2 regions of the Spirillospora sp. NPDC048823 genome follow, and region 2 is predicted to be linked to the other one. Evidence: riboswitches for the same ligand, from Rfam matches in the RefSeq annotation. Region 2 holds a riboswitch; the other holds the start of a gene.
The links. Region 2 has a riboswitch for glycine ahead of gcvP (aminomethyl-transferring glycine dehydrogenase). Riboswitches for the same ligand answer to the same signal wherever they lie in the genome.
Positions count from the first base shown of each region.

Region 1: linked by a shared signal. The riboswitch ahead of gcvT (glycine cleavage system aminomethyltransferase GcvT) and the one ahead of gcvP (aminomethyl-transferring glycine dehydrogenase) in region 2 are both predicted to bind glycine.

Region 1 is NZ_JBICUT010000011.1:114,993-130,414, forward strand. It holds gene ACGFK0_RS24590 (L-serine ammonia-lyase) at 1-1,345, opposite strand, end outside; gene glyA (serine hydroxymethyltransferase) at 1,401-2,657, opposite strand; gene gcvH (glycine cleavage system protein GcvH) at 2,660-3,049, opposite strand; gene gcvT (glycine cleavage system aminomethyltransferase GcvT) at 3,119-4,213, opposite strand; glycine riboswitch at 4,379-4,475, opposite strand; gene ACGFK0_RS24610 (hypothetical protein) at 4,526-4,846, opposite strand; gene ACGFK0_RS24615 (M50 family metallopeptidase) at 5,091-6,389, shown strand; gene ACGFK0_RS24620 (PLP-dependent cysteine synthase family protein) at 6,379-7,476, opposite strand; gene ACGFK0_RS24625 (hypothetical protein) at 7,565-8,671, shown strand; gene ACGFK0_RS24630 (ATP-dependent DNA ligase) at 8,696-10,348, opposite strand; gene ACGFK0_RS24635 (hypothetical protein) at 10,358-10,795, shown strand; gene ACGFK0_RS24640 (SDR family NAD(P)-dependent oxidoreductase) at 11,292-12,155, opposite strand; gene ACGFK0_RS24645 (ferritin-like domain-containing protein) at 12,224-13,330, opposite strand; gene ACGFK0_RS24650 (TetR/AcrR family transcriptional regulator C-terminal domain-containing protein) at 13,441-14,121, shown strand; gene ACGFK0_RS24655 (TetR/AcrR family transcriptional regulator) at 14,072-14,716, opposite strand; gene ACGFK0_RS24660 (flavin-containing monooxygenase) at 14,799-15,422, shown strand, end outside.
Region 2 is NZ_JBICUT010000008.1:41,353-56,774, reverse strand. It holds gene ACGFK0_RS19815 (PLP-dependent aminotransferase family protein) at 1-722, opposite strand, end outside; gene ACGFK0_RS19810 (LysE family translocator) at 822-1,460, shown strand; gene ACGFK0_RS19805 (response regulator transcription factor) at 1,562-2,254, shown strand; gene ACGFK0_RS19800 (DUF881 domain-containing protein) at 2,292-3,197, shown strand; gene ACGFK0_RS19795 (small basic family protein) at 3,214-3,546, shown strand; gene ACGFK0_RS19790 (DUF881 domain-containing protein) at 3,543-4,307, shown strand; gene ACGFK0_RS19785 (FHA domain-containing protein) at 4,619-5,152, shown strand; gene ACGFK0_RS19780 (MerR family transcriptional regulator) at 5,206-5,937, shown strand; gene ACGFK0_RS19775 (bifunctional nuclease family protein) at 6,080-6,550, shown strand; gene ACGFK0_RS19770 (MerR family transcriptional regulator) at 6,892-7,497, shown strand; gene ACGFK0_RS19765 (YbhN family protein) at 7,571-10,078, opposite strand; glycine riboswitch at 10,346-10,440, shown strand; glycine riboswitch at 10,441-10,548, shown strand; gene gcvP (aminomethyl-transferring glycine dehydrogenase) at 10,611-13,487, shown strand; gene ACGFK0_RS19755 (tetratricopeptide repeat protein) at 13,605-14,735, shown strand; gene ACGFK0_RS19750 (PPOX class F420-dependent oxidoreductase) at 14,741-15,166, opposite strand; gene ACGFK0_RS19745 (alpha/beta family hydrolase) at 15,217-15,422, shown strand, end outside.

The DNA of each region.
Region 1 (15,422 bases), on a different contig from region 2:
CGCCCCGGGAGGTCTCCTTGTACTTGTCGAGCATGTCGCGGCCGGTGTCGCGCATCGTCTTGATGGCCTTGTCGAGGGAGACGAAGTGGCGGCCGTCGCCGCGGAGGGAGATGCGGGCGGCGCTGATGGCCTTGATGGCGCCGACGGCGTTGCGTTCGATGCAGGGGACCTGGACGAGGCCGCCGACCGGGTCGCAGGTGAGGCCGAGGTTGTGCTCGATGCCGATCTCGGCGGCGTTCTCGACCTGCTCGGGGGTGCCGCCGAGGACCTCGGTGAGGCCGGCGGCGGCCATGGAGCAGGCGGAGCCGACCTCGCCCTGGCAGCCGACCTCGGCGCCGGAGATGGAGGCGTTCTGCTTGAACAGGACGCCGATCGCGCCGGCGGTCAGCAGGAACCGGACGATGCCGTCGTCGTCGCAGCCGGGGACGAAGCGGTCGTAGTAATGCAGGACGGCCGGGATGATGCCGGCGGCGCCGTTGGTGGGGGCGGTGACGATGCGGCCACCGGCGGCGTTCTCCTCGTTGACGGCCAGGGCGAAAAGGGTGACCCAGTCCATCGCGTGGAGGGGGTCGGACGCCTTTTCGGTGGACAGCTGGCGGTGCAGCTGGGGTGCGCGGCGGCGTACCTTCAGGCCGCCGGGCAGGAGGCCCTCGCTGGTGCAGCCCCGGGTCACGCAGGCGCACATGACGTGCCACAGGTTCAGGAGGTCGTCGTGGATCTGCCGTGCCGTCCGGCCGAACGCCTTTTCGTTCTCCAGCATGAGGGCGGAGATCGACAGGCCCGTCTCCCGGCAGCGTTCGAGGAGTTCGGCGGCCGTGTCGAAGGGGTGGGGCAGGGCGGTGTCGTCGGGTTTGATGCGGTCGGCACCGGTGGCGTTCTCGTCCACGACGAAGCCGCCGCCGACGGAGTAGTAGACCCTTGTGCGCAGTTCGTCGCCCGAGGCGTCGAGGGCTGTGAAGCGCATGCCGTTGGGGTGGCCGGGGAGCGATTTCCTGCGTTCGAAGACGAGGTGTTCGTTGACCACGAAGGGGATTTCGTGGTCGTCGAAGAGGCGCAGGGTTCCGCGTTCGCGGATTCTCTCCAGGCGGGCGTCTATGCCGTCGACGTCGACCCGTTCGGGTTTGTCGCCTTCGAGGCCGAGGATGACGGCCTTGTCGCTGCCGTGGCCCTTTCCGGTGAGGCCGAGGGAACCGTAAAGCACCACCTGGACGGAGGCTGTCTTCTCCAGGAGGCCGTCACGGTGCAGGGCTTGGGCGAAGCGGTGTGCGGCGGCCATCGGGCCGCCGGTGTGGGAGGACGAGGGGCCGATCCCGATTTTGAACAGGTCGAAAACGCTGATGGCCATTGCTACTCCGTTGTAGCTCGCGCCCCCTCCCGGAATGGAAGGGGGCGCGGTGCCGTCACAGGTCCGGGTACAGGGGATGCTCGTCGGCGAGGGCCTTCACGCGGGCCGACAGGGCGTCGCGGTCGAAGGCCGGCTGGAGGGCCAGCGCGATGATGTCGGCGACCTCGGCGAAGTCGGCGGTGGTGAAGCCGCGGGTGGCGAGGGCGGGTGTGCCGATCCGCAGGCCCGACGTCACCATCGGCGGACGCGGGTCGTTCGGGACGGCGTTGCGGTTGACGGTGATGCCGATGCCGTGCAGGCGGTCCTCGGCGTCGCGGCCGGTGAGGTCGGAGTCCACGAGGTCGACAAGGACGAGGTGGACGTCCGTGCCGCCGGTCAGGACCCTCACGCCGGCCTTGGCGGAGTCCTCGGCGAGAAGACGTTCGGCGAGGAGCCTGGCTCCCTCGACGGTGAGGGACTGGCGGGCGCGGAACTCGTCCGAGGCGGCGATCTTGAGGGCGACGGCCTTGGCGGCGATCACATGCTCCAGCGGGCCGCCCTGCATGCCGGGGAACACCGCGGAGTTGATCTTCTTGCCGTACTCCTCGCGGGCGAGGATCAGGCCGCCGCGGGGGCCGCCGAGCGTCTTGTGCGTGGTGGTCGTGACGATGTCCGCGTACGGGACGGGCGACGGGTGCAGGCCCGCGGCGACGAGGCCGGCGAAGTGCGCCATGTCGACCATGAGCAGGGCACCGGACGAGTCGGCGATCTCCCGGAACGCCGGGAAGTCGAGCTGCCGCGGATACGCCGACCAGCCCGCCACGATCATCTTGGGACGGTGCTCGGCCGCGAGGGACGCCACCTCGTCCATGTCGACCAGGCCGTCCTCCGCGCGGACGTGGTACGGCACCACGTTCAGCGTCTTGCCGGAGTAGTTCAGCCGCATCCCGTGGGTGAGGTGCCCGCCGTGCGCGAGGTCGAGCCCGAGGATCGTGTCGCCGTGCTGCAGCATCGCGAAGTACACGGCCGTGTTGGCCTGCGCGCCGCTGTGCGGCTGGACGTTCGCGTGCTCGGCGCCGAACAGCGACTTGGCGCGGTCGATGGCGAGCTGCTCGGTGACGTCGACGTGCTCGCAGCCGCCGTAGTAGCGCCGGCCGGGGTAGCCCTCGGCGTACTTGTTGGTGAGGACTGAGCCCTGCGCCTCCAGGACCGACACCGGCGCGAAGTTCTCCGAGGCGATCATTTCGAGGGTGGACTGCTGCCGACGGAGCTCGGCGGCGACGGCCGCGGCGACCTCCGGGTCGGCCGCGGCGAGCGAATCGTTCAGGCTCAAGATCAGCTCTCCTCGATCAGCTTGTCGTAGGCGACGGAGTCGAGCAGGTCGCCCGGCTCGTCGGAGATGCGGACCTTGAAGATCCAGCCCTCGCCGTACGGGTCGTCGTTGATGACCTTGGGCTCGTCCACCACCGCGCTGTTGATCGCGGTGATCTCGCCGCTGACGGGGGAGTAGATGTCGCTGACGGACTTGGTCGACTCGATCTCGCCGCAGGGCTCGCCCGCCTCGACGGCGTCGCCCTCGGACGGCTGCAGTTCGAGGTAGACGATCTCCCCGAGGGCGTCGGCGGCGTGCGCGGTGATGCCGATGGTGACGATGCCGTCCTCGCCACCGAGGCCGGACACCCACTCGTGCTCTTCGCTGTAGCGGAGCTGCTCCGGAACGCTCACGATCACTTCTTTCTGGTCATGGTGGGGTGTCACTGTGGGGGTGACCCCCGCACCCTCACACCTTCTCTTCTAGGAACGCTTGTAGAACGGGAGGGCGACCACGTCCACCGGCTCGTGCCGGCCGCGGACGTCCACCGCGAGGTCCGTCTCCTCGGCGCCGCTGTCGAGGTACGCCAAGGCGATCGGCGTGCCCAGTGTGGGCGACGGGGCGCCGCTCGTCACGACCCCGCACGGCGTGCCGCCCGACGTGACGACCTGATACCCCTTTCGCGGCGCGCGACGCCCGCGCGCGACCAGTCCCACGAGCCTACGGCCGGGCGGGGTCTGCGCCAGCGCCGCCAAGGCGGTCTTTCCAACGAAGTCGCCCGGCTTGTCCAGCTTCACGATCCGGCCGAGGCCCGCCTCGAACGGCGTCGTCTCGGCCGTCAGCTCGTTGCCGTACAGCGGCATGCCCGCTTCGAGACGGAGCGTGTCGCGCGCGGACAGCCCGGCGGGGACGACGCCGTCCACCCCGGCGAGCGCCTTCCACAGCGCGACGGCGTCGGACGCGTCGACGAACAGCTCGAAGCCGTCCTCGCCCGTGTACCCGGTGCGCGCGATGAGGGCGTCGACGCCCGCGACCCGCCCGGCGACGACCGCGTAGTACTTGAGGTCGGCGACGGCGGCGTCGGTGAACCCTTCGAGAATTTCCTGGGAACGGGGACCCTGCAGGGCGATCAGCCCGTAGGTGCCGGAACGGTCCTCGACGGCCGCCTCGAAGGCCGCTGCCCGTTCGGTCAGCGCCTCCCGGACGACGCCCGTGTTGGCGGCGTTCGCGACGACCATCCAGGTGGCGTCGGCGAGCCGGTAGACGATCACGTCGTCCAGGACGCCGCCGTCCTGCCCGCAGACCACCGTGTAGCGGGCCTTGCCCACCGGCATCGACGCGAGACTGCCGACCAGCGCGAAGTCGAGCGCCGCGCCCGCGCCCGGCCCGGAGACGAAGATCTCCCCCATGTGCGACAGGTCGAACAGCCCCGCGCCGGTGCGGACGGCCTGGTGCTCGGCGGTCTCGCTCGCGTAGCGCAGCGGCATCAGGTAGCCGGCGAAATCGACGAGGTTCGCGCCGAGGTCCTGGTGGACGTCGTGCAGCGGCGTCTTCTTCGCGGTCGGGTCGGCGGACATCGGTTCGGCTCCTTCGTCGCGGGCGCGTATGGTCCATCGTCCCACTCGCGCACCGGTCGGCTCGGTGCCTCCCCCTCTGTCATCGGCGCCTGAGAGATTCACCCGCCACCGGGGCGGGCTTTCACCTTCGGCGGGGGACCCGGGCCCCCGCTTTCCAGAGGTCGCCGTACCCGTGCGGTCCATGGTGCCTGAGAGGTTCCGGGGAGGATTTGCTCCTTCGGCGTCCCTCACCGGCTGCAAGGGACTCTCCCGCACGGGATCATCGGCTGCGCCAGTATTGCATTCCTCTGCGTGCGTCCGATACCGCCGGATTCAGCGCGGCTGGGCGGGCGGGGACGACGACAGGGCCTTCATGCACGCGCGCAGGGCTGTCATGCGCTTCTTGATCTCCTTCTCGGCCGGTGTGGCGGTCGGGTTCGGGCTGGGCAGCTCAACGCCCTGCTTGCGCATGCAGTCGTTGAACGCCTTGGCCGCCTTCGACTGCCCGGGCGGGGTGGGCAGGACCGTCGTCCCCTTGCCGGACGACGAGGACGAAGGGCCGGGTGACTCGGCGGCCCCGCCGCCGTCGCCGGAGCCGCCGCATCCGGCCAGGGCGAGCATCAACGCCAGGGCCGCTACATGACCGCGTTTCAAGGCAGTACCTCCATGGACCGGGGTGGGGCCGCCATGATGCGCAGGTGGCGTGGCGCGCGAATACTCTCGTGCGTGCCAATGGCGTGGGGGCCGCTTAGCAACTCGGTTCCAATTCGGGGCCGTGAGGGCGTCCGGCCGCCTTGCGCGCTGGTTCAACCAAACCGGGAGCCGTGCCGTACTCTGAGTTGGGTTGCTGGAGACCACCCCCCGGTGAGCGGGGTGCACGACCGGAGGGGCTAGCCGCATGGCATACCTGGCTGGAGCGTTGATTCTGTTCTTCGGCCTCCTGGTGTCCATCGCGCTGCACGAGCTCGGGCACTTCTCGTTCGCCAAGCTGTTCAAGGTGCGGACCACCCAGTTCATGGTCGGGTTCGGTCCGACGATGTGGTCGTGGCGCCGCGGCGAGACCGAGTACGGGATCAAATGGATTCCGCTCGGCGGCTACATCCGGATGATCGGGATGCTGCCACCGCGCAAAGGAGACGCACCCGGGAAGATCCGGCAGGCCAGCACCGGCCCGTTCCAGGGGCTCATCGAGTCCGCGCGCGGGGTGGCGCTGGAGGAGGTTCGGCCGGGAGACGAGACCCGCGTCTTCTACGGCAAGAAGTGGTGGCAGAAGCTGCTGATCATGTCCGGCGGGCCCGCGATGAACCTGCTGCTGGCGGTGGTGTTCTTCGCGATCCTGCTGATGGGCATCGGCACGAACCAGCCGCAGCCGGTGATCCGGGAGGTCGCCGAATGCATGGTGCCGGCGAGCCAGTCCGAGCTCACCGAGTGCCCGGCGAACGCCGCGCCGACCCCGGCGAAGCAGGTCGGGCTGCAGGCCGGTGACCAGATCGTCGTGTTCGGCGGCCAGAAGATCGACGACTACCGGCAGCTGCAGGAGCTGATCCGCGGGGCGGGCGGGCAGACCGTGCCGATGACCGTCGAGCGCGACGGGCGGGACGTGAAGCTGAACGTCCCGATCACCCGCAACCGGATGTACCACCTGGAGGACCCGGACAAGATCGTCGAGGTCGGGTTCCTCGGCATCACGCCGACCAGCGCCGTCGAGCGGCAGGGCCCCGGCGCGGTCGCGAGCACGATGGGCGACCTCACCGCCCGCACCGCGGGCGCGCTGGTGCGGATGCCGGAGAAGATGGTCGGCATCTGGGAGGCGGCGTTCGGCGGGGAGGAACGCGACCCGAACGGCCCGATCGGGGTCGTCGGCGTCAGCCGGATCGGCGGGGACGTCGCCGCGTCCGACACCCTGACCGGGACCGAGAAGGTCTCCTACTTCGTGATGCTGCTCGGGTCGCTGAACCTCGCGGTCGGGATGTTCAACCTCGTCCCGCTGCTGCCGCTGGACGGAGGGCACATCGCAGGCGCCCTCCTGGAGGCGATCAAGAAGGCGTTCGCCAAGGTCTTCCGGAGGCCCGACCCCGGCTATGTGGACGTGGCCAAGGCGTTGCCGGTGACCTACGTGATGGCGGCCGTGCTGATCATCATGGGCGGGCTGCTCATCTACGCCGACCTCGTCAACCCCGTCCGTTTCACAGGGTAGCGGGCAGCTCACCGGTCTTCAGGAAACCGTTCAGCGCGGCGAGGTAGGGCCCTATGTCCAGGCCCTGCTCGGCCAGCCACGCGTCCGACCCGTAGGTGCCGGTGTAGCGTTCGGCACCGTCGCAGATCAGCGTGACGACGCTGCCGCGTTCCCCGGCCGCCCGCATCTGCGCGACCAGCACCGCCGCGCCCCACATGTTGGTGCCGGTCGAGCCGCCGACGTCGCGGCCGCTGACCTCGCTCGTCCAGCGCATCGCCGCGACGGACGCCGCGTCCGGTACCCGGATCATCCGGTCGATCACCGCGGGCATGAAGGACGGCTCGACGCGGGGACGGCCGATACCCTCGATCCGCGAGCCCGCCGCCGTCCGCTCCGGGTCCGCGTCGGCGAACGAGCCGAAGAACGCCGACCCCTCCGGGTCGACGACCGCGAGCCGCGTCTGGAACCGCCGGTACCGCGCGTACCGGCCGATCGTCGCGGACGTCCCGCCGGTGCCCGCGCCCACCACCACCCAGGACGGTTCGGGGAACCGCTCCAGCCGCATCTGCTCGAAGATCGACTCGGCGATGTTGTTGTTGCCGCGCCAGTCCGTGGCCCGCTCGGCGTAGGTGAACTGATCCATGAAGTGCCCGCCGCACTCGGCCGCCAGCCGCCGCGACTCGTCGTAGATCGACGACGGGTCGTCCACCAGATGGCAGCGGCCGCCGTGGAACTCGATGAGCTGGATCTTCTCCGGGCTGGTGGACGCGGGCATCACCGCGACGAACGGCAGCCCGAGCAGCCGCGCGAAGTACGCCTCCGACACCGCCGTCGATCCGCTGGATGCCTCGATGATCGTCGTGTCGGCGCGGATCCAGCCGTTCGCCAGCCCGTACAGGAACAGCGACCGCGCGAGCCGGTGTTTCAGGGAACCGGTGGGATGGACGGACTCGTCCTTCAGATACAGGTCGATGCCCCACTCCGGCGGCAGCGGGAACACGTGCAGGTGCGTGTCGGCGCTGCGGTTGGCGTCGGCGTCGACGAGCCGGACGGCCTCGGAGATCCATGCCCGGTACCCGGGGTCGCAGCGGTCCTCGATGCGGGTCACGGCGGTTTCTCCTCGGATCGTCGCTGATCGGCCGCGTCCCACGATATCCGTGCATGTCACCGGGCATGATGGAGGCTACGGGGGGCAGATGATCGGGATGTTCGACGCGCGGATCGTGGAGACCGGGCGGCTTCCGCTGTTCGGCTTCTTCGTCGCGTTCATGATCACTTTTGTGCTGACGCGGGTGAACGTCCGGCTGATCCGCTCGAACGTGCGGTGGTTCCGGAACGTGACCGCCGGTGACGTGCACATCCACCATGTCGTGTTCGGCGTCGTGCTGATGCTGGCGGGCGGCGTGGCGAGCCTGGCCGTCCCCGACGCGTTCGTCGGCCTCGACCTGGCGGCGGCCGTCGTGTTCGGGATGGGCTCCGCCCTCGTCCTGGACGAGTTCGCGCTGATCCTGCACCTCAGCGACGTCTACTGGACGGAGAAGGGCCGCGCTTCGGTCGACGCCGTCTTCGTCGCCATCGCCGTGACGGGGCTGCTGCTGCTCGGCGTCCACCCGCTCGGCTACGAGAGCCTCGGGCTGGACTCCGGCGCCGGCGCCGGCTCCATGTCGCCCTTCTACGCCGCGTTCCTCGTCGTCAACCTCGCCTTCGCCGTGCTGACGCTGCTGAAGGGCAAGATCTGGACCGGGCTCATCGGCCTGTTCGTCCCCGCGCTGCTGGTCATCGGCGCGATCCGGGTGGCGCGGCCCGGGTCGCCCTGGTCGCGCTGGCGGTACGACCGGGAGTCGCGCAGGTACCAGCGGGCCGTCCGGCGGGAGAAGTCGATCCGCCGGCCGCTCATCCGGGGCAAGATCTGGGTGCAGGAGTTCATCGCGGGACGGCACGACCTCATCCCGCCCGAGCTGCTGCAGCGCCGCAACGAGGCGGCCGAGCGCGCCCGCCGCCGGCGGCTCGCCCGCGTGCAGCGCAGGGCCGCGGCCCGAGCGGAGCGCAAGGCCGCGTCCCCCTTCCGGCGCAAGACCGGGACCTGGGCCGAACGCCGCGCCGAGGCCCGCGCGCGGCGCCGTGCCCAGACCCGTGCGCGGCGCGGCGCCGTCACCCGCGGCGGGAACGCGTCCCGGATGAGGACACGCGCCGCGTCCAGACGCCGCGACCGCCCGCCCGCCCCGGAACGCGACGCTCGCCAGTCCCCGGAGGAGGAGGAACCGCCGACCGGCGGGCGCCCCCGAGCCGGGACATCCGGCTGACCCGCCCCGGCCCGGGGCCGGGGGCTAGTCCGGGGGCCAGTCCATGACGGGGGTGACGGCGCGGACGGTTTCGATGGTGTCGGCCTCGGCGGCGGACTTGTCGGGCCGGTAGCGCAGGACGCGGGCGAAGCGGAGCGCGATGCCGCCCGGGTAGCGGGGGCTGTGCTGGACACCGTCGAACGCGATCTCGACGACCAGCTCGGGCCGGACGTGCACCGTCCAGTCGTCCTCGCGCACGGCGAGTTCGCGGAGCCGCTTCGTCTGCCAGGCCAGCATCTCGTCGGTGAGGCCCTTGAACGTCTTGCCGAGCATGACGAACCCGCCGGTCTCGGGGTCGCGGGCACCGAGATGCAGGTTGGACAGCAGCCCCTGCCGGCGGCCGTGCCCCCATTCGACGGCGAGGACGACGAGGTCGAGGGTGTGCCGCGGCTTCACCTTGATCCAGCCGGCGCCGCGCCGCCCGGCCGTGTAGGGGGAGTCGAGGGACTTGACGACCACGCCCTCGTGGCCGCGCGCGACCGCCTCGTCGAAGACGTCCTTGGCCCGCGCGGGGTCGGCGGTGACGATCCGGGGCATCCGCAGCTCCTCGGGGACGACCCGGGCCAGCGCCTCGTACCGCACCGCGCCCGCCGCATCGAGCAGATCGCCCCCGCCCTCTTCGGAGCGACCGCCCTCCGCGGAGCGACCGCCGCCCGGCGCGCCTTCGGCCTCGTCGTTCGTCGCAGGGGGACGACCGTCCGTGCCTTCCGGGGCGGCCTCGGGTTCGTCCAGGTACAGGACGTCGAACAGGTACACCGACAGCGGTACGGGTTCGGTGTTCTTGGCGGTCCGCGTGGCGGTGCGGGCGGCGGTGACCTGGAACGGGTGGGGACGCCGGTCCGGCCGGAGCGCGATCAGCTCGCCGTCGAACACGGCCGCCCGGACGGGCAGCTCCCGCATGGCCGCCACCACCTCGGGCAGCCGGGAGGTGATCTCGTCCAGCGTCCGGGTGAACACCCGCACCTCGCCGCCGGACACGTGCACCTGCGCGCGGATCCCGTCGAGCTTCCACTCGACGGCCGCCTCGTCGCCGAGCTTGCCGAACGCGTCGTCGATGGACGGGGCGGACGCCGCGAGCATCGGCTTGATCGGCCGCCCGACCTCCAGCGCGAACCCGCGCAGCCCGCCGACGCCGTCCGCGAAGGCGGCCGTGGCGACCGGCCCCAGCGACCCGCGCAGCATGAACGCCCGCCGCACCTCCGCGGACGGGACCTCGGCCGCCGCCGCGATGGCCTCGGCCATCACCCCGTCCAGCGCGCCCTGCCGCAGCTCGCCCGCCAGCAGCCTGATCAGGAAGTCCTGCTCGGTGCGGGTGGCGCGGCCGAACAGCGCCGCCAGCAGTTCGCGCCGCCGGGCGACCGAGCCCGGCCCGGAGACCGCGCCGATCTCGGTGAACGCGGCGTCCACCTCCGGGACGGTCAGGGACGGCTCCGCGGCGGGCGGCGGGATCTCCCGCAGGGACGCGTACCCGACCCCGATCTGGCGTTGCGGCAGCTCACCGGACAGGTAGGCGACCACGGTCGCGGCCTCGCCCGGCTCCGCCGCGCGCAGGCACTCCGCGAGCGCGGATACCTTGGCCTTACGGCCCGAGGTGCCCGCCACCGCCTGCGACGTCCGCGTGATCTCGGCTATCAGCACCCTCCCATTTTGACCACGGGGTCTGACAATCCACCGGGTCTACTCCGCGCCGGAGCCGCCGGGACGCCGGCGACGGGGCGGGCAGTCCGCCGGCTCCGGGTGGAGGCGCACCTGTACACGCCCGGCAACACCCCGACCCCGGTGAAGGACGCCGAGACCTACTACGACGAGCAGTGGGCGCAGGCGCACGGGGCCCCGCTGTTCCGGACGTACACGCTTGAGCGCCACCGGGGCATCGGCGACGAGGCGTACCGCTGGTTCAAGGCCGATGAGGCCGAGCCGACGGTGGTGGGAGAGGTCACCGCCCGGGTCCGCAACGCGGTCTTCACGGTGAGCTACAGCGAGCAGGCGTCCGGTGCGGGCGGCGGGGACGAGCGGGAGCGGGCGTGCCTCGGCAGGGCCACCGCCGCCGCCCGCGAAGTGCTCAGTGCGCTAAATCATTTCTGACCTGAATCGGCCGACCATGCCATACTTTCTGTCAACACCTTCTAGGGTGTTGCGGTAATAGGGGAGGGGTACGCCGATCATGTTCCATGCCGAGGCCATGTGATCGGCGTGCTGGCAACGCCTGGGAGGAGGAGGTCGACGACGTGACCGTGCAATCGGTAGGAATATCCTGGGTGTGATAACCCCAGGTCAGCAATCCGTTACGTCGACGGGCCGCGGAGTGGACCCCGCTCCGCGGCCCTTTTCGTTCCGGTGTCCAGACCAATGGCCCGCTGTTCGCGAACCATTTTCTAATACGTGGTTCGACATCAAGATAAAAGGCCGCGGAGTGGAACGGGTTATCGTTCCAGCAGGCCCGCCTTGATCCACACGTCGCGGGCAGGATCTGCGCCGTCCACGTACGCAGCCGGCCATCGCTCGACAACAGATCGGAGGGCATGATCCATCTCCTCTCACCGAGGGAGGGGTCAGGGAGGGCCGCGCCCGGACGTGGGCGCTACCCCCGGGAGGTGGGGATTCTGGCTATGAGCCGGAGGGCCGCGGGGGACACCCTGGAGAGGGTGTGCAGGAGGTGGCCCTCGAAGTTGACCGGGACCACGGCCTTGTTCTTGATGATGGCGTGGACGATCCGCTCGGCGACCTTCTCCGGCGGGTAGTTGCGCAGCTTGATGGCCTTCTGGCCGCGCTGCTGGAGTCGGTCGCGGGACGAGGCGTCGCCGTCGACGTAGGTGCCGTGCTCGACGATGCCGGTGCTGACGAAGCCGGGGCAGACGGCGGTGACGCCGATGCGGGAGCCCGCCAGTTCGGCGCGCAGGCATTCGCTGAGCATGAGGACCGCGGACTTGGTCGTGCAGTAGGCGGGCATCGCGCGCCAGGGCGCGAACGCCGCGGCGGACGCGACGTTGACGATGTGGCCGCCGAAGTTGGGCTTGTCGGGCTTGTTGGGGAGGGTGTGGACGCGGTCGCTCATCTGCTTGCCGAACAGGCGGGAGCCGTGGACGACGCCCCACAGGTTCACGCCCATGATGCGGTCCCAGTCGTCCAGGCTGGTGTCGAGGAAGGGGCCGGCGACCGCGATGCCGGCGTTGTTGACGACGATGTCGGGGACCCGGTGGGTCTCCTTGACCTGGGCGGCGAAGGTCTCCATGGCCTCGGCGTCGGACACGTCCACCTGGTACGCGGTGCCGCCGGCGCCGACCGTTTTGGCGAGGTCGACGGTCTTCTCCGCGGAGGGGAGGTCGATGTCGGCGGCGATGACGCTCGCGCCGTGTCCGGCCAGCGCGACGGCGGTGGCGCGGCCGATTCCGCTGCCGGCTCCGGTGACGACGGCGAGTGCTCCGTCGAAGTGCGCGAGTGGCATGCGAGACCTCCGAGATTGTCCGAGTCCGGGACGGTTGGGATTGCAGACGAAACCGGATCCAACCGTACTCAGCCCGCCGCGGCGTCGGCGATGACGGCGTCGACTTCGGCCTTGCGGGCGGCCTCCTCCGCGGCGAAGCGCTCGGTGTCGATCTTGTCGGCGATCTCCTCGTCCTGGCTCATGAGGGCGTCGAGGTCGGCCTTGGACATGTCCAGGACGCCCATGTCGTCGTAGGTCTTCTGGATGCGTTCGCTCCACAGGCCGATGTCCTTGACGCACGGGACGATGCGGCTGAACAGCAGGCTCTGGAACATCCGCATGTAGGGGGAGTTCTCCACCATCTCGTCGACCTCTTTGGGGTCGATGCCGAAGTTGGTCCAGATCTCCCGGCCGCGGATGCGGTCGCGCATCAGGTAGCAGCCCTCGATGACGAAGTCCTCGCGTTCGCGGAGTTCGGCCGGTGACAGCTGCTTGTAGTAGTCGCGGAGGGCCAGGCGGCCGAACGCGACGTGGCGGGCCTCGTCCTGCATGACGTAGGCGAGGATCTGCTTGGGGAGCGGCTTGGTGGTGATGTCGCGGATGACGCCGAACGCGGCGAGCGCGAGGCCCTCGATGAGCACCTGCATGCCGAGGTAGGGCATGTCCCAGCGGGAGTCGGTGAGGGTGTCGTTCAGCAGGTCCTGGAGCTTGGTGTTGATCGGGTAGATCAGCCCGACCTTGTCGTGCAGGAACCGGGTGAACAGCTCGACGTGGCGGGCCTCGTCCATCGTCTGGGTGGCGGAGTAGAACTTGGAGTCGAGGTCGGGGACCGTCTCGACGATGCGGGCGGCGGTGACCATCGCGCCCTGCTCGCCGTGCATGAACTGGGAGAACTGCCAGGCCGTGGAGTGCTGCCGCAGTTCGCCGCGCTCCTTGTCGGAGAGCCGGTCCCAGTACTCGGTCCCGTAGATGGCGAGGGACTGGTCGGGGACGCCGAGGGGGTTGTGCGGGTCGACCTCAAGGTCCCAGTCGATCCGCTTGGTGGAGTCCCACTGCTTGTCCTTGCCCTTCTGGTAGAGGGCGAGGAGGCGGTCGCGGCCGTCGTCGTACTCCCAGGTGAACCTGGCGTCGCCGGCCATGGGCACGTTCCAGCTGGACGTGTCGACGGGCTCGGTGTAGAGGTCGTGGGTCGACATGGGCGACTCCTCCCCGGTGGCGCGGACGTACGGTGTACGTCTCACGTACAATGTACGTACCGTGTCACGGGGCACTTATGGATGTCAACGGCGGGAAAGGGCGGCACCCGATGGCGAGGCATGTGTCCTCCGACACCCCGCAGCCGCGGCCGGTGCTCACCCGCGAGCGCATCGTGCTCGCCGCCGTCGAGCTGATCGAACGCGAGGACGCGGACGCGCTGTCGATGCGCCGGGTGGCGGCCGAGCTGGGCGTCGCCGTCATGTCCCTCTACAACCACGTGCCGAACAAGGACGCGCTGCTGGAGGGGGTCGCCGAGCACGTCGTCTCGGGCCTGGAACTGCACGACGACCCGTCCGAGCCGTGGCAGGAGCGTGCGCGGGCCCTCGTGCGCGCCTTCCGGAAGATCGCGCACGACAAGCCGCGCTGCATGACGATCGTCCTCACCCACAGGATCGACACCGCGGCCGGGCTGCGGCCGGCCGAGCGCGCCCTCGCCCTGGCGGACGCGGCCGGGTTCGACGGCGAGACGGCCGTGCGGATCATGCGGGCGCTGCTCGCGTACGCGCTCGGCGCGCAGATGCGCGAGGTCGGCATGGCGAAGATGCTCGGCCACCTCGTCGAGACGGGGGCCGAGTCGTGGGCGAACCTCGACCCGGACGAGTTCCCGCACGTGATCGCGCTCGCGTCCGAGCTGGCCACCCACGATCCGGAGGCCGACTTCGAGTTCGGCCTCGACCTGCTCATCGGGGCGCTGGACCGGCTTCCCCGGCGTCCGGCAGATAGGGGCTGAGGCCGTTCCGGCAGAAGTCGGTCATGTGGCGGGCCGCCTCCTGCGCCGACACCTCGGGGCGCCGGGTCCGCCACTGCGCCAGCCGCTCGCTCGCCCCGATGATGATCTCGGTGTAGGCCTCGACCGTGCCGGCCGGGGCGGACGGCGCGAACATCGCCAGCACCCCCGCGATCAGCGTGCTCTGCTGCCGCCGGGTCGACTCGACGGCCTCGATGGTCTCCGCGGACGCGGCCATCGGCTCGCGCAGCAGCATCGCGAACGACTTGCTGTGCGCGTCCATGAACTCGAAGTAGGCGACCATCCCGCGCCACAGGATGTCCTCGGGAGTGGCGGCGCCGGCCATGGCCTTCTGGGTGACGTCGAGCAGCTCGGCCTTGGACCGGCCGACGCAGGCGACGAGCAGCCCGTCCTTGGAGCCGAAGTACTCGTAGAGCATCGGCTTGGAGACGCCGCATCGCTCGGCGATCTCGTCCATCGAGGTGGCCTGGTAGCCGCGCTCGCCGAACACGTCCTCCGCCACGTCCAGCATCTGCCGCTCGCGCTCGGCGCGCGACATCCGCCGGCGGACCGGGCGGCGGCGTGTGGCGTCACTCACAGGAAATCCCCTCTCTTGGACCTACCGTCAGTAACCTACTCCCGGTAACTTACTGGAAGTAGGTTACGCGAGAGGATGGGTTATGAGCGAGCGAGCCCCGGCGATCGTCATCATCGGCTCCGGCTTCGCCGGCCTCGGCATGGCGATCCGGCTCAAGCAGGCGGGCTTCCACGACTTCACCGTCCTGGAGAAGAGCGAGGCGCTCGGCGGGACGTGGCACGACAACACCTATCCGGGCTGCGCCTGCGACGTGCCCTCGCACATGTACTCCTTCTCCTTCGAGCTCAACCCGGGCTGGACGCGGATGTTCGCGCCGCAGGCCGAGATCCGCTCCTACATGGAGCGCACCGCCGACAAGTATCGCGTGCGCGAGCACATCCGCTTCGGCGCGGCCGTCGAGTCCATGGAGTACGACGACGACGCCAAGCGCTGGAACGTGACCCTCGCGGACGGGACGGTCCTCACACCGAAGGCCATCGTGTCCGGCATCGGCGCCCTGCACGTCCCCTCGTTCCCGGACCTGCCCGGCATCGAGCGGTTCCAGGGCACCGCCTTCCACTCCGCCGAGTGGGACCACTCCTACGACGTCACCGGCAAGCGCGTCGCCGTCATCGGGACGGGCGCGTCCGCCATCCAGTTCGTCCCGCAGGTCGCGAAGAAGGCCGCCGACCTCGTCGTGTTCCAGCGGACGGCGCCGTGGATCCAG
Region 2 (15,422 bases):
GCGCGGCGCTCCTGCGGCATGGTCGTCCCGTACGGATTGTGCAGCGTCGGCTGGACGTACACGGCGCCGAGCGGGGTGCCGCGGTGGGCGCGGGCCAGGGCGTCCGGGCACAGGCCGTGCTCGTCGGCCTCGACCGGGACGAGCGTGACGCCGAGCCGCGCCGCGATGCCCTTGATCACCGGGTAGGTGACCGCCTCGACCGCGAGCCTCCCGCCGGGCGGCACGAGGGCGGCCACGGCGCCCGCGATCGCCTGCCGCCCGTTCCCGGCGAACAGGACGCCGGACGGTTCGGGCCGCCAGCCCGGCGCGGCCAGCAGCGCGGCCGCCGCCTCGCGGGCGGCGGGCGTCCCGGTGACGCCGGCGGGACCGAGCGCCGCGCCGAGGACGTCCGGGCGCAGCAGCCGCTCCATTCCGGCGGCCATCAGCCCGCTCTGCTCCGGCACCTCGGGGTAGCTGAGCTCCAGGTCGACGCGCGCGTCCGCCGGCTCCGACAGCGCCGGGCCGGACGGGCGCCCGGCCGCGCGGACGAACGTGCCCCGCCCCACCTCGCCCACCGCGAGTCCGCGCCGGGCGAGTTCCCGGTAGACGCGGCTCGCCGTCGAGTTCGCGATGCCGCGCTCCCGTGCGAACGTGCGCTGCGGGGGCAGCCGGTCGCCCGGCCGCAGCCGGCCCGCCCGGATCTCGGCGGCCACCGCGTCCGCGACTTTCCGGTAGTCCTCCATCGCCACCCCCCAAGTTTGATTGCACCGAGATCAATTTAATTATTGCACTGAGAAAGTTACGAGATCTAGGCTCGGGTCATTCAATGCACCAGGAGCATAATGATCTCGTTCACCGCCATGGCGGCCATCGCCCTCATCGCCCTCGGCCTCGTCCTCACCCCGGGCCCCAACATGATCTACCTGGTGTCCCGGTCGGTGGCGCAGGGCCGCCGCGCCGGGCTGATCTCGCTCGCCGGCGTCACCGCCGGGTTCCTGGTCTACGTCGCCGCCGCCACCGCCGGGATCACCACCGTCTTCACGCTCGTCCCGCCGCTCTACACGGCCATCAAGGCCGCCGGGGCGGTCTACCTGCTGTGGCTGGCCTGGCGGACGGTCCGGCCGGGCGGGACGGCGGCGTTCGCCGCCGCGGACCCGCCCGCCGACCGGCCGCGCCGGCTGTTCACCATGGGCCTGGTCACCAACCTGCTCAACCCCAAGATCGCGATCCTGTACGTGTCGCTGCTGCCGCAGTTCACCGACCCGGACCGCGGCCACGTCGCCGTCCAGAGCATGCTGCTCGGCGTCACCCAGATCGCCGTCGCCGTCGCCGTCAACGCCCTCATCGTGCTCGGCGCGGGCGGCATCGCCGTGTTCCTGGCCCGGCGGCCCGGCTGGCAGCGGGCCCAGCGCTACCTGATGGGATCGGTGCTCGCCGGCCTCGCCGTCCACATGGGCCTCGGCCGCCCCGCCACCGCCTGACCCGCCACCGCCCGTATCGCCACCGCCCGTATCGCCACCGCCCGGCCCGCAGCGGAGGGCCCGCGTGCGGGCCCACGGCGATCAGCGGGAAGACTGGGCACGTGACCCCCACCAAGATCCTCGTCGTGGACGGCGATGCCCGCCTCGCGGAGCTCGTCGCGACCGCGCTGCGCTACGAGGGCTTCGAGACGGCCGTGGCCGGGTCCGCCGCCGAGGCGCTGGCGGGCGTCCCGCGGTTCGGCCCCGACCTGATCGTCCTGGACGCGATGCTGCCGGACGGGCCCGGCGCGGACGCCCGCACCCGGCTGCGGCGGGCCGGCTGCGAGGCGCCGGTCGTGTTCCTCGCGGACCGCGACGCCGCCGGGGACGAGTCCAAGGGCCCCACCACCGCCGCGGACGGCCACATGGCCAAGCCGTTCAGCCTCGCGGAGCTGATCGCGCACATCCGCGCCGTGCTGCGCCGCACCCGGCCCTCCGCGCGGGAACGGGCCCGGCTGACGATCGCCGACCTGGAACTCGACGAGGACGCCTGCGAGGTACGGCGCGGCGGCGTCCCGATCGGCCTGACCCCCACCGAGTTCACCCTCCTGCGCTACCTGCTCCTCAACTCCGGCCGGGTGCTGGCGAAAAGGCGGCTCCTCGACCATGTCTGGCCCTACGACTTCGACGGCGGCGACGGCGTCGTCCAGACCTCCATCAGCCGCCTCCGCCGCAAGCTCGACGACCGCGGCCCCCGCCTCATCCACACGGTGCCGCGGGTCGGGTACATCCTCCGCCTGCCGAGGGACGGCTGATGCCGCGCCGTCCGCCGTCCCTTGCCATGATGGGGCGATGATCGCGCGGAAGGACGACGACGCCCCCGGATGGCGGCGGCCCGACGCGTCCATGTCGCTGCTCGCCGACCTGTTCGCGGGCAAGCTCCTCGACCCCGGGTACGCGGAGGCCGCCGCGCGGCGGGCCCGCCGCGCGGACCGGCCGGGCGCCCCCGGCCCCCGGCGGGGACGGCTGCGGGGGAGCGGTGTCCTGCTCGTCCTCGTCCTCACCGGGGCGCTGGTCACGGTCGCGGGGGCGGAGGTGCGCCGCAGCGAGCCCGTCGCCGCCGAGCAGCGCTCCCGGCTCGTCGGCGAGATCAACGCCCGCACCGCCGAGACCGACGGCCTGCAGCACCGGCTCGGCCGGCTCCGGGCCGAGACCGAGCGGCGGCGCGCCGCGGCGCTGGCCCGCAGCGACGCCGGCCGCCGCGCCCGGGCCCGGCTGGCCCGCGCGGCCGCGGCGGCGGCCGCCGCGCCCGTCGCCGGCGAGGGCCTGGTGATCACACTGGACGACGCGCCGCGCGGCGATCCGGACGCGCCCGGCACGCGGGACGAGGCCGCCGCGGGCGCCCGCGTCTATGATCAGGATCTCCAGGTCCTGGTGAACGGGCTCTGGGCGGCGGGCGCCCGGGCGATCGCCGTCAACGGCCAGCGGCTCACGGCGACGACCGCGATCCGCACCGCCGGTGAGGCGATCATGGTCGACTACCGGCCGCTCGCCCGGCCCTACGAGGTGACGGCGCTGGGCGACCCCGGCGGCCTGCGGGACGCCTTCGCGGGCTCGGCCGCCGACCGGCGCCTGCGGGCGCTGAAGGACCGCTACCGGATCAGGTACCGTACGCGCCGCGCGCCGGACGTGCGCCTGCCCGCCGCGGGGCCGGTCCGGCTGCGGTACGCCGTCCCCCGCGGGGAGGACGGCCCGTGAGAGAGGTGACCCGGGCGTGATCGCGCTCATCGGGCTGGTGATCGGCGTGGCGCTGGGCCTGCTGCTGCAGCCGGACGTGCCGCTCTGGCTGCTGCCGTACCTGCCGATCGCGATCGTCGCGGCGCTGGACGCCGTGTTCGGCGGCGTCCGCGCCCGCCTGGAGGGCATCTTCGACGAGAAGGTGTTCGTGGTCTCTTTCGTCGGCAACACCGTCGTCGCCGCGCTGATCGTCTTCCTCGGCGACAAGCTCGGCGTCGGCTCCCAGCTGTCCACCGGTGTCGTGGTCGTCCTCGGCATCCGGATCTTCTCCAACGTGGCGGGCATCCGGCGGAGGCTGTTCGGGGCATGACGATGAACGAGAGCGAACGCGGGGACGGCGGGCCCGGGAACGGGCGTCCGGACACCGGCGCGGACGAGCGTCCGGCCGAGCCCGCCGGCCTGCGCGGGCTCGCCGCGCTGTTGAGGCCGCGAGTCAGCCGGGGCCAGCTCGCCGGCGGGGTGCTGTGCCTCCTGCTGGGCTTCGCCGTCGTCGCCCAGGTCGAGTCGACCGGGCGGGACACCACGTTCGCCACCGCGCGGCAGGACGAGCTCGTCGGAATCCTGTCCGATCTGGGCCAGCGGTCCGAGCGGCTGCGAGGCGACCTGCGCGAGCTGGAGGAGACCAGGGCCGAGCTGGAACGGGACGCCGAAGGCGAGACCGCGCTGGAGGAGGCCCGCGAGCGGGCGGCCACCTACGGCCTGCTGGCGGGAACGGTCCCCGCCGAGGGGCCCGGCATCGAGATGGTGGTCGGCGACCCGGGCGGCGGCGTCAAGGCGATCAACCTGCTCGACGCCCTGGAGGAACTCCGGGACGCGGGCGCGGAGGTCGTCCAGGTCAACAACGTGCGCGCCGGGGTCGACACCTACTTCCTGGACGGCCCCGGCGGCATCCTGGCCGACGGGGAGCCCCTCACCGCCCCGTACCGCTTCCTCGCCATCGGCGACCCCCACACGATGACGACCGCCCTGAACATCCCCGGCGGCCTGGTGAAGACGCTCCAGGGAGCGGGGGCGTCCGTCCTGATCAACCCGCGCGCGAAAGTGACCGTCGGCGCGATACGGTCTCCGTAGAGGGAACGGGGGAAGCGGTGAACCGGGCGCCCGGCACAGGCGTCGCGATCGGGCCGTCCGCGCGGCGGCATAGACCTGCGATCATTGACGAATGTAGTTTGGACCGGTCGGCTCACCGTTCCAGTTGACCCCTCGGGTAATACCCGCGTAAGTTGCGGCGACCGTCGCGTGAGCGGCCGGTGAGTTGGACCGTGGTCGGGGGACGGGTCCCCGGCGTGGGTTGGTTTGATGGATGCGCGTGGCGCAGGCGGCTCCCGCTGCGGCGGGACGGCCGCGGGCGGTACGCCGATGGTAGGAGGCCGAGCCGATCGATGCCGAGCGTCTACTGCACGCAGTGCGGTCACGCCAACCCGGACGATGCCCGCTTCTGCTCGAACTGCGGCACTCCGCTGACGCGGAGTTCGCCGTCGCCGCCTCCCCGCGAGTCCCCTGGTGAGTCCACGTCCACGATCTCCATCGGCGGGTTCGAGGCCCTGGACACCGACGCGGGCGCCGAGGAGCCGGCCGGCCCCGACCAGATGGCCATGGAGGCCCTCCCTCCGGGGACGGCGCTGCTCGTGGTCAAGCGGGGCCCCAATGCCGGCAGCCGCTTCCTCCTCGACAAGGACCGCACATCCGCCGGCCGGCACCCCGAGAGCGACATCTTCCTGGACGACGTCACCGTCTCCCGCAGGCATGCCGAGTTCTCCCGCCAGGGCGGTGCGTTCTCCGTCCGCGACGTGGGCAGCCTCAACGGCCTCTACGTCAACCGGCAGCGGATCGACCAGGCCGCGCTGTCGGGCGGCGACGAGGTCCAGATCGGAAAGTTCCGGCTGGTGTTCCTGACCAACCCGGCGCACGGCTGACCGGCGGAGCACGGCGAGCACGACACGAGGTCGCGGCGACGATGGGAGGGGCCTTGAACGCGCAGCCAGCCCGGTCCCTGATGACGATCGGGGACGTCCTCGGGCTGCTCCGGCCCGAATTCCCCGACATCACCATCTCCAAGATCCGGTTCCTGGAGTCCGAGGGCCTGGTCGAGCCGCAGCGCAGCCCGTCCGGCTACCGCAAGTTCGGCGCCGCCGACGTGGAGCGGCTCCGGTTCGTCCTCGCCGCGCAGCGCGACCACTACCTGCCGCTGCGCGTCATCCGGCAGCATCTGGAGGCGTGCGACCGCGGCGAGAGCGTTCCGCCGCTCGGCTCCCGCAAGCCCGGCGACCCCGGTACGCCGCAGCGCCGCCCCCGCACGCTCGTCGCCGCCGACACCACCGCCGACGACCCCGCCGTCCGGCTGACGCGCCGCCAGCTCCTGGACGGCGCCGGCATCGACGAGGCCCTCCTGGCCAGGCTGGAGGAGTACGGGCTCGTCCGCAGGGCCGGCGCGCACTACGAGGGCGACGCGCTCAGCATCGCGCGGGCCGCCGCGGCGCTCGGCGAGTTCGGATTCGAGGTCCGGCACCTGCGGGCGGTCAAGGCCGCCGCCGACCGGCAGGCGGGCCTCATCGAGCAGATGGTCGCGCCGCAGCTGCGGCGCCGCAGCCGGGGCGCCCACGAGCAGGCCGCCGAGATCGCGCGGGAGATCGCCGCCCTGTCGGTCAGGCTCCACGCCGCCCTGGTGTCGGCCGGTCTCCGTGAAAGCCTCGACCGCTGATCATGGGCGCCGCGGAGGATTTTGCCGGACCCGCGGCAACACGAGCTGTCCGGGGCGGGGTGTACGTTGGCTACAGGGTTCGGTCACGAATCGATCCGCTGCACGTGGTGATCGAGATAGCGAGAACCAGCAGGGAGCCGCAGTGAAGCAGATGGAGGTCGTCGGCGTCCGGGTCGAGATGCCCTCCAATCAGCCGATCGTCCTGTTGAAGGAGACGGAGGGCGATCGTTACCTGCCCATCTGGATCGGGGCGGTGGAAGCGACCGCGATCGCCTTCGCCCAGCAGGGGGTTCTGCCCGCCCGCCCCCTCACCCACGACCTGTTCCGCGACGTGCTCGACGCCCTCAGCGTGCAGCTCCGCACCGTCAACATCACGGCGCTGCGCGAAGGCATCTTCTTCGCCGACCTCATCTTCTCCAACGGCGTCGAGGTGAGCGCCCGCCCCTCCGACTCCATCGCCCTGGCCCTGCGCACCGGCGCCACGATCTTCGCCAGCGAGGACGTCCTCGAAGAGGCCGGAGTGGCCATCCCGGACGAGCAGGAGGACGAGGTGGAGAAGTTCCGCGAGTTCCTCGACACCATCTCCCCGGAGGACTTCGGCCGCGCGGGCTGACGGACGCCCGCCGCCGGGTCCGCATGACCGCGACTGCGCGGGGCATAGAGCGAACGTGGGGAATGTCACCCTCGGGTGTATGGTCATGCCCTGCCGCGATTGGTTGTGCATCGCCCCGGACCTGCCGGTTTTTACCGGGCGGCCTCCGGGGTAAGAGTGGTGAGGCGGTGAAGGTGCGCAGTTTGCCCACGTGAAGCCGGTTCATCCGGGCATGCGACGCGCCGACGGTGAACGTTGACCACACCCTGACCGGCACCTACCGTGCTGGTGGAACACCCGTGGTGTAATTCGTCAAACCCCCTTGACGAAGCGGCACGGGCTGATAGAAGCCGGAGGTCCGCGTGGCGGTGAGCAGCGGCGAGGGCAAGGCGACCCCCGACAGGCACATGGCGTCCCGGCAGGCCGGAGAGCAGGGCCTGCTCTTCGAAACCCAGGTCTCGGCGCCGCCGGAGGATGTCGGTTACCGCGGCCCGACCGCGTGCTCGGCGGCGGGGATCACCTACCGGCAGCTCGACTACTGGGCGCGCACGAAACTGGTGGAGCCGAGCGTGCGGCCGGCGCACGGGTCGGGCAGCCAGCGGCTCTACAGCTTCCGCGACATCCTCGTCCTGAAGGTCGTGAAGCGGCTCCTGGACACCGGTGTGTCGCTGCAGCAGATACGCACGGCCGTCACCCACCTGCGGGACCGGGGCGTCCGGGACCTGGCGCAGATCACGCTGATGAGCGACGGCGTCAGCGTGTACGAGTGCACTTCGCCCGACGAGGTCGTCGATCTGCTGCAAGGCGGGCAGGGCGTGTTCGGCATCGCGCTCGGGAGGGTGTGGCAGGAGGTGGAGGGCAGCCTCGCGGAACTACCCGGTGAGCGGGCCGCCGCCGCCGACGACGACCCGTCCGAGCACCCCCACGACGAACTGGCCGGCCGGCGGCGCGCCCGCCGCACCGGCTGACGACCACGGCCTGACGACCACGGCCTGACGACCACGGCCTGACGACCACGGCCTGACGACCACGGGCAGGCGATCAGAGCGACTCCCGGCGCTGCAGGTAGGTGAACGCGCCCCATCCCGGCAGGACCGGCAACCACAGCGTGAGAAGCCGGAAGAGCAGCACCGCCGACGTCGCCGTCTCCGCGGTGAGCCCCGAGATCGTCAGCGCGAGCGTCAGGGCCCCCTCGACGGCGCCGAGGCCACCGGGCGTCGGTGCCGCCGACCCGACCGCGTTGGCGGTGAGGAAGACCACCACGACGGTCGTCAGCGGCAGCGACCCGCCGAAGGCGCGGATCGAGGCGTCCAGGCAGAGCACGAACGCCGCCGTCAGCAGCAGCGTCCCGCCCATTCCCGTGACCAGCTTCTTCGGGGTCTGCAGGACGTCCACCAGCCGGGGCACCACACCGGAGAACATGCTCTTCAGCCGCGACGTGACCTCCCGCCGGACCCGCGGGACGGTCATCGCCAGCCCCGCCAGCAGCCCCAGCGACAGCACCGCGATGACGATCGTGCGGGACGGCGCGAGGTCCTGTGTCGCCTTCGTCGTCGAGCCGGTGAGGAACCCGAACAGGATCAGCAGCAGGATGTGCGTGACCAGCCCCATCAGCTGCGACGCGCCGACGCTCGCCACCGCCAGGCCGGGCCGCAGCCCCGAGCGCTGCAGGTAGCGGGTGTTGACCGCGACGCCGCCCACGGCCGCCGGCGCCACCAGCTTCACGAACGACGCGGCGACCTGGACCAGCACCGTCCGCCCCAGCGGCAGCCGCTCCGGCACGAACCCCATCAGCATGAGCGCCGCGGCCACGTAGGTGAGGGCCGCCCCGCCCAGCGCGGCCAGGGCCCAGTGCCAGCTCGCCGCGGACGCCATGGTCCCCACGTCCATGCTCGCGACCTGCGGGATGACGATGTAGGCCGCGATCGACAGCGCCACGATGCTGAAGATCGTCCGGGGCCGGAACCGTTCCAGCCTGGCCGGTGCGACCTCCGTCTCCGGCTTCAACCGGACGATCTGCTCCCGGATGCGGGTCAGCACCTCCCGGTCGTGGCGCAGCGCCGTCCGGGTCGTCCGCGACAGCGCCACCCTCTGCAGCAGCGGCACCGCGGCGGCCAGAGGCTCCTCGCCCAGCACCGACGCGGCGGTGCGGACCGCCCGCTCCGGCCCCGCCCGCAGCGCGAGCGTCGTCAGCAGCTGCGCCAGGTCGAGCCGCAGCGCCAGGTCGCCCGACGCGGTCTCCCCGGCCCGCAGGTCGGTGATGTAGGCGCGGCCGTCGCCGCCGACCACGATGGCCTCGTCCTGCAGCCGCCGGTGCGCGAGCCGGCCCGCCTGCAGCGAACGGAACTGCCGCCACACGTCCGTCAGCAGCGCGTCGGTGATCTCCTCGCCGGGGACGTCGGCGAGCCGCCGCCCCGGCACGTGCTCGAACGCCAGCAGCGCCGCCTCCGTGCCGACCTCCGACGTGCCGACCAGACGGGGGGTCCGGGCGCCCGCGGCGTCCACCGCGTACGCCATCAGCGACTCCTGCTCCAGGGACCTGCGCAGCGACCGCAGCGCCCGCCCCGTCGTCGTGGACCGCAGCCGCAGCAGCCGCCAGACGCGATACAGCACCCCCGCCGTCTGCTGGTCGCGGTCCAAGACGCGGAGTTCGAGGTCCCATTCGCCGCGGCCGCCGTGGCGGACCGGGAGACGCGCACCGCCGCCGTCCCCCTCCTCGTCCCCGTCCCCGTCCCCGTCCTCGGGACGGGGGGCGAGGACGACGCCGTACCGGCGGGTCTCCTCGGCGCCGCCGGCGGGGTCGTCCAGGCGCGCGGCCCGCTCCGGGCGCAGCCCGAGCCGTTCGAGCGCCGCGACGACCGCCGTGCCCGCGGGACGCGGGTTCGGCGTGCCGACGACGTACAGGGTGCCGTGGCCGATGGCGCGTCCGAGGAAGTAGGTGGCCGCCAGCGCGGACACCGAGGCGTAGTTGGCGGTGAGGCCGGTCAGCGCCGCCAGCCCGATCATCGTCCACGTCGCGGCCTGCCACCGGGCGCGCCCGGCCATTCCGACCGCGCTGACGAAAGCGATCACGGGGGCGATGTCGGTGTGGATGGGGGCCGTCTCCGTGCCGCCCCAGATCAGCGAGTCCAAGACGCCGCCGGGCGCCGCCCGCACCACGAGGTCGTCCAGCCCGACCGTGATCCCGAATGCGATCATGGCGGCCAGCAGCGCGATCGCGACACGCGTCCCGTCCTTGTGGAACAGCCGCTCGATGCCGAACGCGATCGGCGCGGCCAGCACGCCGAAGCTGGAGATCAGCGTGGCCAGGGACAGCAGCAGCCAGGGCGCGTGCGCGGTGCCCTCCTGGATGTCGGCGTGCAGGCCGTGCGTCGTCCCCTTCGCGAACGACACCAGCAGCATCACCGCCGCCAGGCCGGTCACCGACGCGGCGAACCTGATGGCGTCCGACGGGCGGCGGATCCGGTCGGGCTGGGCGGGCTCGTCGACGGGCACACCTGAGGCCGCGCCCTGCCTGGGACGCACCGTTCCGTCGCGGGTCTGCGTCACGCCGTACCGCCGCCCTGACCATCCGTCATCGCGATCAGCGTCCCAGAACCGGCGGCGCGCCGTCGAGCGGCCGGCGGCCGTCCGGCCGTCGTGTGTGCACCGGCAGCCCCATCTCGCGTCCCGAGGCCCCGAGGCCCGTTACCTCCCAGGTCAGACCTCCATATCCTACTCATTGGTAAGGCGGGATGCCGCCGGTCGCTCGCGCCGGGCCGGGGAGGGCCGATCCCGGGCCGCGGCTTTGGGTAGGGTTTGTCGAGGACATGCCGTCGACCCTGTGCGGGAGAGACCCCACGCCGCCAGCGTGGGGCGCCGAAGGGGCAACCTCCCCGGAACCTCTCAGGCAAAAGGACCGCTGGGCGAGGCACCTCTGGAAAGCAGGCGTCGGTCCCCGCACGCGGGGAAGGGCGTCTCACCGAAGGGGAAACCCCGCCGCGCGGGTGAAGCTCTCAGGTGCCGATGACAGAGGGGGAGACCGGCCGCCGGCCCCGCGCCGGCGGCGGATCTGAGCATCGCAGCAGCCAGGAGGCTCTCCATGACCGCCCAGTTCTTCGCCCCCGTGGCCTCGCCGCAGCACCCCCGTTCCACGTTCGCCGACCGGCATGTCGGCCCCTCCGCCGCCGACCAGGCCCGGATGCTCGCCGTGATCGGCTACTCCGGCATCGAGGCCCTCATCGACGACGCGGTGCCCGCCGCGATCCGCACGTCCAGGCCGCTGGACCTGCCGCCCGCGCTGAGCGAGCCCGCCGCGCTGGAACGGCTGCGCGAGCTCGCCGCCCGCAACACCGTCCTGACGTCCATGATCGGCCTCGGCTACCACGGCACGGTCACCCCGGCCGTCATCCTGCGCAACGTCATGGAGAACCCCGGCTGGTACACCGCCTACACCCCCTACCAGCCGGAGATATCCCAGGGGCGCCTTGAGGCCCTGCTGAACTTCCAGACCGTGGTCGCCGACCTGACGGGCCTGCCGGTCGCGAACGCGTCCATGCTGGACGAGGGAACCGCCGCCGCAGAGGCGATGGCCCTCGCCCACCGCGTCTCCAGGCGCAAGGACCCAGGGACGTTCCTGGTCGACGCCGACGCCCTCCCGCAGACGATCGACGTCGTGCGGACGCGGGCCGTCCCGCTCGGCATCGAGGTGGTCACCGCCGACCTGGCCGGCGGGCTTCCCGAGGGGGACTTCTTCGGCGTGCTGCTGCAGTACCCGGGCGCGTCCGGCGCCGTCCGCGACCTGGAGCCGGTCATCGGCCAGGCGCACGACCGCGGCGCCAGGGTCGTCGTCGCCGCCGACCTGCTCGCGCTGACGCTGCTGCGCCCGCCGGGCGAGTCCGGCGCCGACATCGCCGTGGGCTCGACGCAGCGGTTCGGCGTCCCGTACGGCTTCGGCGGCCCGCACGCCGGCTACATGGCGGTCGGCGAGGGGATCCAGCGGCAGCTCCCCGGACGGCTCGTCGGCGTGTCCGTCGACGCCGGCGGCGCCCCCGCGCACCGGCTGGCGCTGCAGACCCGCGAGCAGCACATCCGGCGCGAGAAGGCCACCAGCAACATCTGCACCGCGCAGGTCCTCCTCGCCGTCATGGCGAGCATGTACGCCGTCTACCACGGGCCGGAGGGACTCGCCGCGATCGCCCAGCGGACGCACCGCCGCGCCGCGGAGATCGCCGCGGGGCTGCGCGGCGGCGGCGTGGAGATCGTCCACGACGCGTTCTTCGACACCGTCCTCGCCCGCGTCCCCGGCCGCGCCGCGGAGGTCGTCGCCGCGGCCCGCGAGCGCGGGATCAACCTGCGTCCCGCCGGCGCCGACCACGTCGGGATCGCCTGCGACGAGACGACGCTGCCCCGGCACGTCACCGCCGTCCTGGAGGCGTTCGGCGTCCCGGCCGCCGGCGCCGCCGAGGCGGCCGAGGCGCTCCCGGACGGGCTGCGCCGCGAGAGCCCCTACCTGACCCACCCGGTCTTCCACGCGCACCGCTCCGAGACCGCGATGCTGCGCTACCTGCGCAGACTCCAGGACAAGGACATCGCCCTCGACCGCTCCATGATCCCGCTCGGTTCCTGCACGATGAAGCTGAACGCCACCGCCGAGATGGAGCCGATCACCTGGCCGGAGTTCGCGGACATCCACCCGTTCGCCCCCGTCGACCAGGCCGCCGGCTACGTCGAGCTGATCGGCGAACTGGAGCGCGCGCTCGCCGAGATCACCGGGTACGCCGAAGTCTCCGTCCAGCCGAACGCCGGCTCGCAGGGCGAGCTGGCCGGCCTGCTCGCCATCCGCGGCTACCACGCATCCCGCGGCGAGCGGCACCGGGACGTGTGCCTGATCCCGTCGTCCGCGCACGGCACCAACGCCGCCAGCGCCGTCATGGCCGGGATGCGCGTCGTCGTCGTCAAGTGCGACGAAGGCGGCAACGTCGCCCTCGACGACCTGCACGCCAAGATCGGCCGGCACGGCGACCGGCTCGCCGCGATCATGGTGACCTACCCGTCCACGCACGGCGTCTTCGAGGAGACGATCACCGACGTGTGCGCGGCCGTGCACGAGGCCGGCGGCCAGGTCTACGTGGACGGCGCCAACCTCAACGCGCTCGTCGGCCTGGCCCGTCCCGGCGAGTTCGGGTCGGACGTCTCGCACCTCAACCTGCACAAGACGTTCTGCATCCCGCACGGCGGCGGCGGCCCCGGCGTCGGGCCGATCGGCGTCCGCGAGCACCTGGCCCCGTTCCTGCCGAACCACCCGCTCCGCGCCGAGGCGGGCCCCGAGACGGGCGTCGGCCCGATCTCCGCGGCGCCGTGGGGCTCGGCGGGCATCCTGCCGATCTCCTGGGCGTACATCGCGATGATGGGCCCGGACGGCCTGCGCGCCGCCACCGAGGGTGCGATCGTCGGCGCCAACTACCTCGCCGCCCGCCTCGCGCCGCACTACCCGATCCTGTACACCGGCCGCAACGGCCTCGTCGCCCACGAGTGCATCGCCGACCTCCGGAAGATCACGAAGGAGACCGGGATCACCGCCGAGGACGTCGCCAAGCGCCTCATCGACTACGGCTTCCACGCCCCGACCCTGTCGTTCCCCGTCGCCGGAACCCTGATGATCGAGCCGACCGAGTCCGAGGACCTCGCCGAGCTCGACCGGTTCTGCGACGCCATGATCGAGATCCGCCGCGAGATCCAGCGGGTCGCCGACGGCGGCTACGACCGCGAGGACAACCCCCTCAAGAACGCCCCGCACACCGCCGCCTGCCTCATCTCCGACGACTGGAAGCACGCCTACACCCGCCAGGAGGCCGCCTACCCCGTCCCCGCCCTGCGCGACGACAAGTACTGGCCGCCCGTCCGCCGCATCGACCAGGCGTACGGCGACCGCAACCTCGTCTGCTCCTGCCCGCCCCCGGACGCCTTCGAGGACTGAGCCCGGAAGCGGGGGCACAATTCGTGATCTTGGTGAGGTTCAGGGTGTCGCCGCGAGACGTGGAAGGGCCGGATCGCTAGGCTTTTCCGGCGACCCCGACCCCCAGAGGGCAGATCGATGAGCGAGTCACCGGAGCGTGTGTCCGACGACCCGGCGCAGTTGTGCGAGGAGGCGCGGAACCTCGCCGAGAACGGTGCGGCGGAGAGGGCGGCGCCGCTGTTCGAGAGGGTGCTCGCGCTCGGTGAGACGCCCTGGCGGGCGCAGGCCGCGCTGGGGCTGGCCGTCGTCCTCGACGACTCCGGTGACGTGGAGGGGGCGCGGGAGGCGGACCGCGCCGCGATCGCCACCGGGGATCCCGAGTACGGGCCGCGCGCCGCCTACCATCTGGCCCTCACGCACGAGCGGGCCGGTGAGCACGGCCGGGCGGCGCCCGCCTGGCGGGTCGTGGTCGACTTCGGCAACGCCGCCTACCTTCCGCCCGCCCACCTGGCGCTCGCCCGGATCGCCGACGACGCCGGCGAGTTCGACGAGGCCCGCGAGCACTGGGAGGCGGTGATCGGGACCGGTGACGCCGAGTACGGGCCGCCCGCCGCGCACGACCTGGCCCAGCGGCTGCTGGAACGCGGCGATCCCGCGCGGGCCCAGCGGATCCTCGCCGCCGGGCTCAGGCTGATCGACCGGGCCACCGCCCCGTACGCCTACGCGCGGCTCGCCGTGGCGCTCGGCATCTCCTACCTCGATCAGGCGATCGGCGCGTTCGGCGCGGCGCTGGGGGAGGAGCCGCCCGACCTGGAGGTGGGGCCGCTGGCCACCGAGCTGCTGGCGCGGACGCTGCCGCTGCGGGGACGCGCCGCCGAGGCGGGCGAGGTGTGGCGGCGGGGCCTGGCCGACCCGGGCACCGCGGGGCAGGTCCGGGCGCGGCTGCGCCGCGACTTCGGCGACGGCGAGGAGGACGGCGAACCCGCCGACCTGTGGTGGGAGCCGGTCCTGGAGCAGGCGGCGTCGGACGGGACGCTCCCCGCGCTCACCGGTGAGGCCTTCGGCGCCCTCGACCACATGTACGCGCTGCTCGGCGTCCGGTACGCCGACGGCCCGGCCGAGCGGCGGCCGGGCGAGACGCACGAGGTGCTCGGAAAGGCGGTGCGGGTCCCGAGCGACTACGCGTGGGGTCCGCTGCTGCACGAGAGCTTCGCCGAGCGGCTCCGCCTCGCGACGGGCACGCCCGTCCCCGGCTGGCCCGACGCCTGAACCCGTCAGTCCGCGATGGCGCGTTCGGCGACCACCTTGGTGATGCGGGCGCGGACGAGGTACTCGGTGGGGACGGCGTTGCGGGCCCCGAACTCCTCGGCGCGTTCCGCGCCCATGTAGCGGCGGCCGATGACGGTGGCCCAGCGGCGCATCTCGCCGAGGTCCTCGACGAGGGACGCCTCGGCCTGGAGCAGCACGTAGGAGAACGGCGGCGTCTGGTCGTCCACGCAGATCGAGACGCGCGGGTCGCGGGCCAGGCTACGGCCCTTGACGGTGTCGCGGCCGGTGTTGAACAGCACGTCGTCGCCGTCGAGGACGAACCAGACCGGCGTGACGTGCGGTGTTCCGTCCTTGCGGGTGACGCCCGCCTTGCCGGTGCGGGTGCCCTCGGAGACGAAGTCGCGCCACTCTTCGTCGGTCATCTTCTCCATGGGGACAGTCTGCCGCAGTGATCGTCCCGCGGGCGGCTACGGTGAGCCGCATGGAGATCGTGACGGTGCACGGGCCGGCGGAGGTGACGCTGGACGAGGCGGCCGATCCGCCGTTCCTGCTGGTGCTGACGCACGGGTCGAACGGGGGAGTGGACGCGCCCGACCTGCTGGCCGTCCGGGAGACCGCGCTCGGCCTGGGAGGCGCCGTCGCGCGGGTGACGCAGCCGTTCCGGCTCGCCGGGCGCCGCGCACCGGG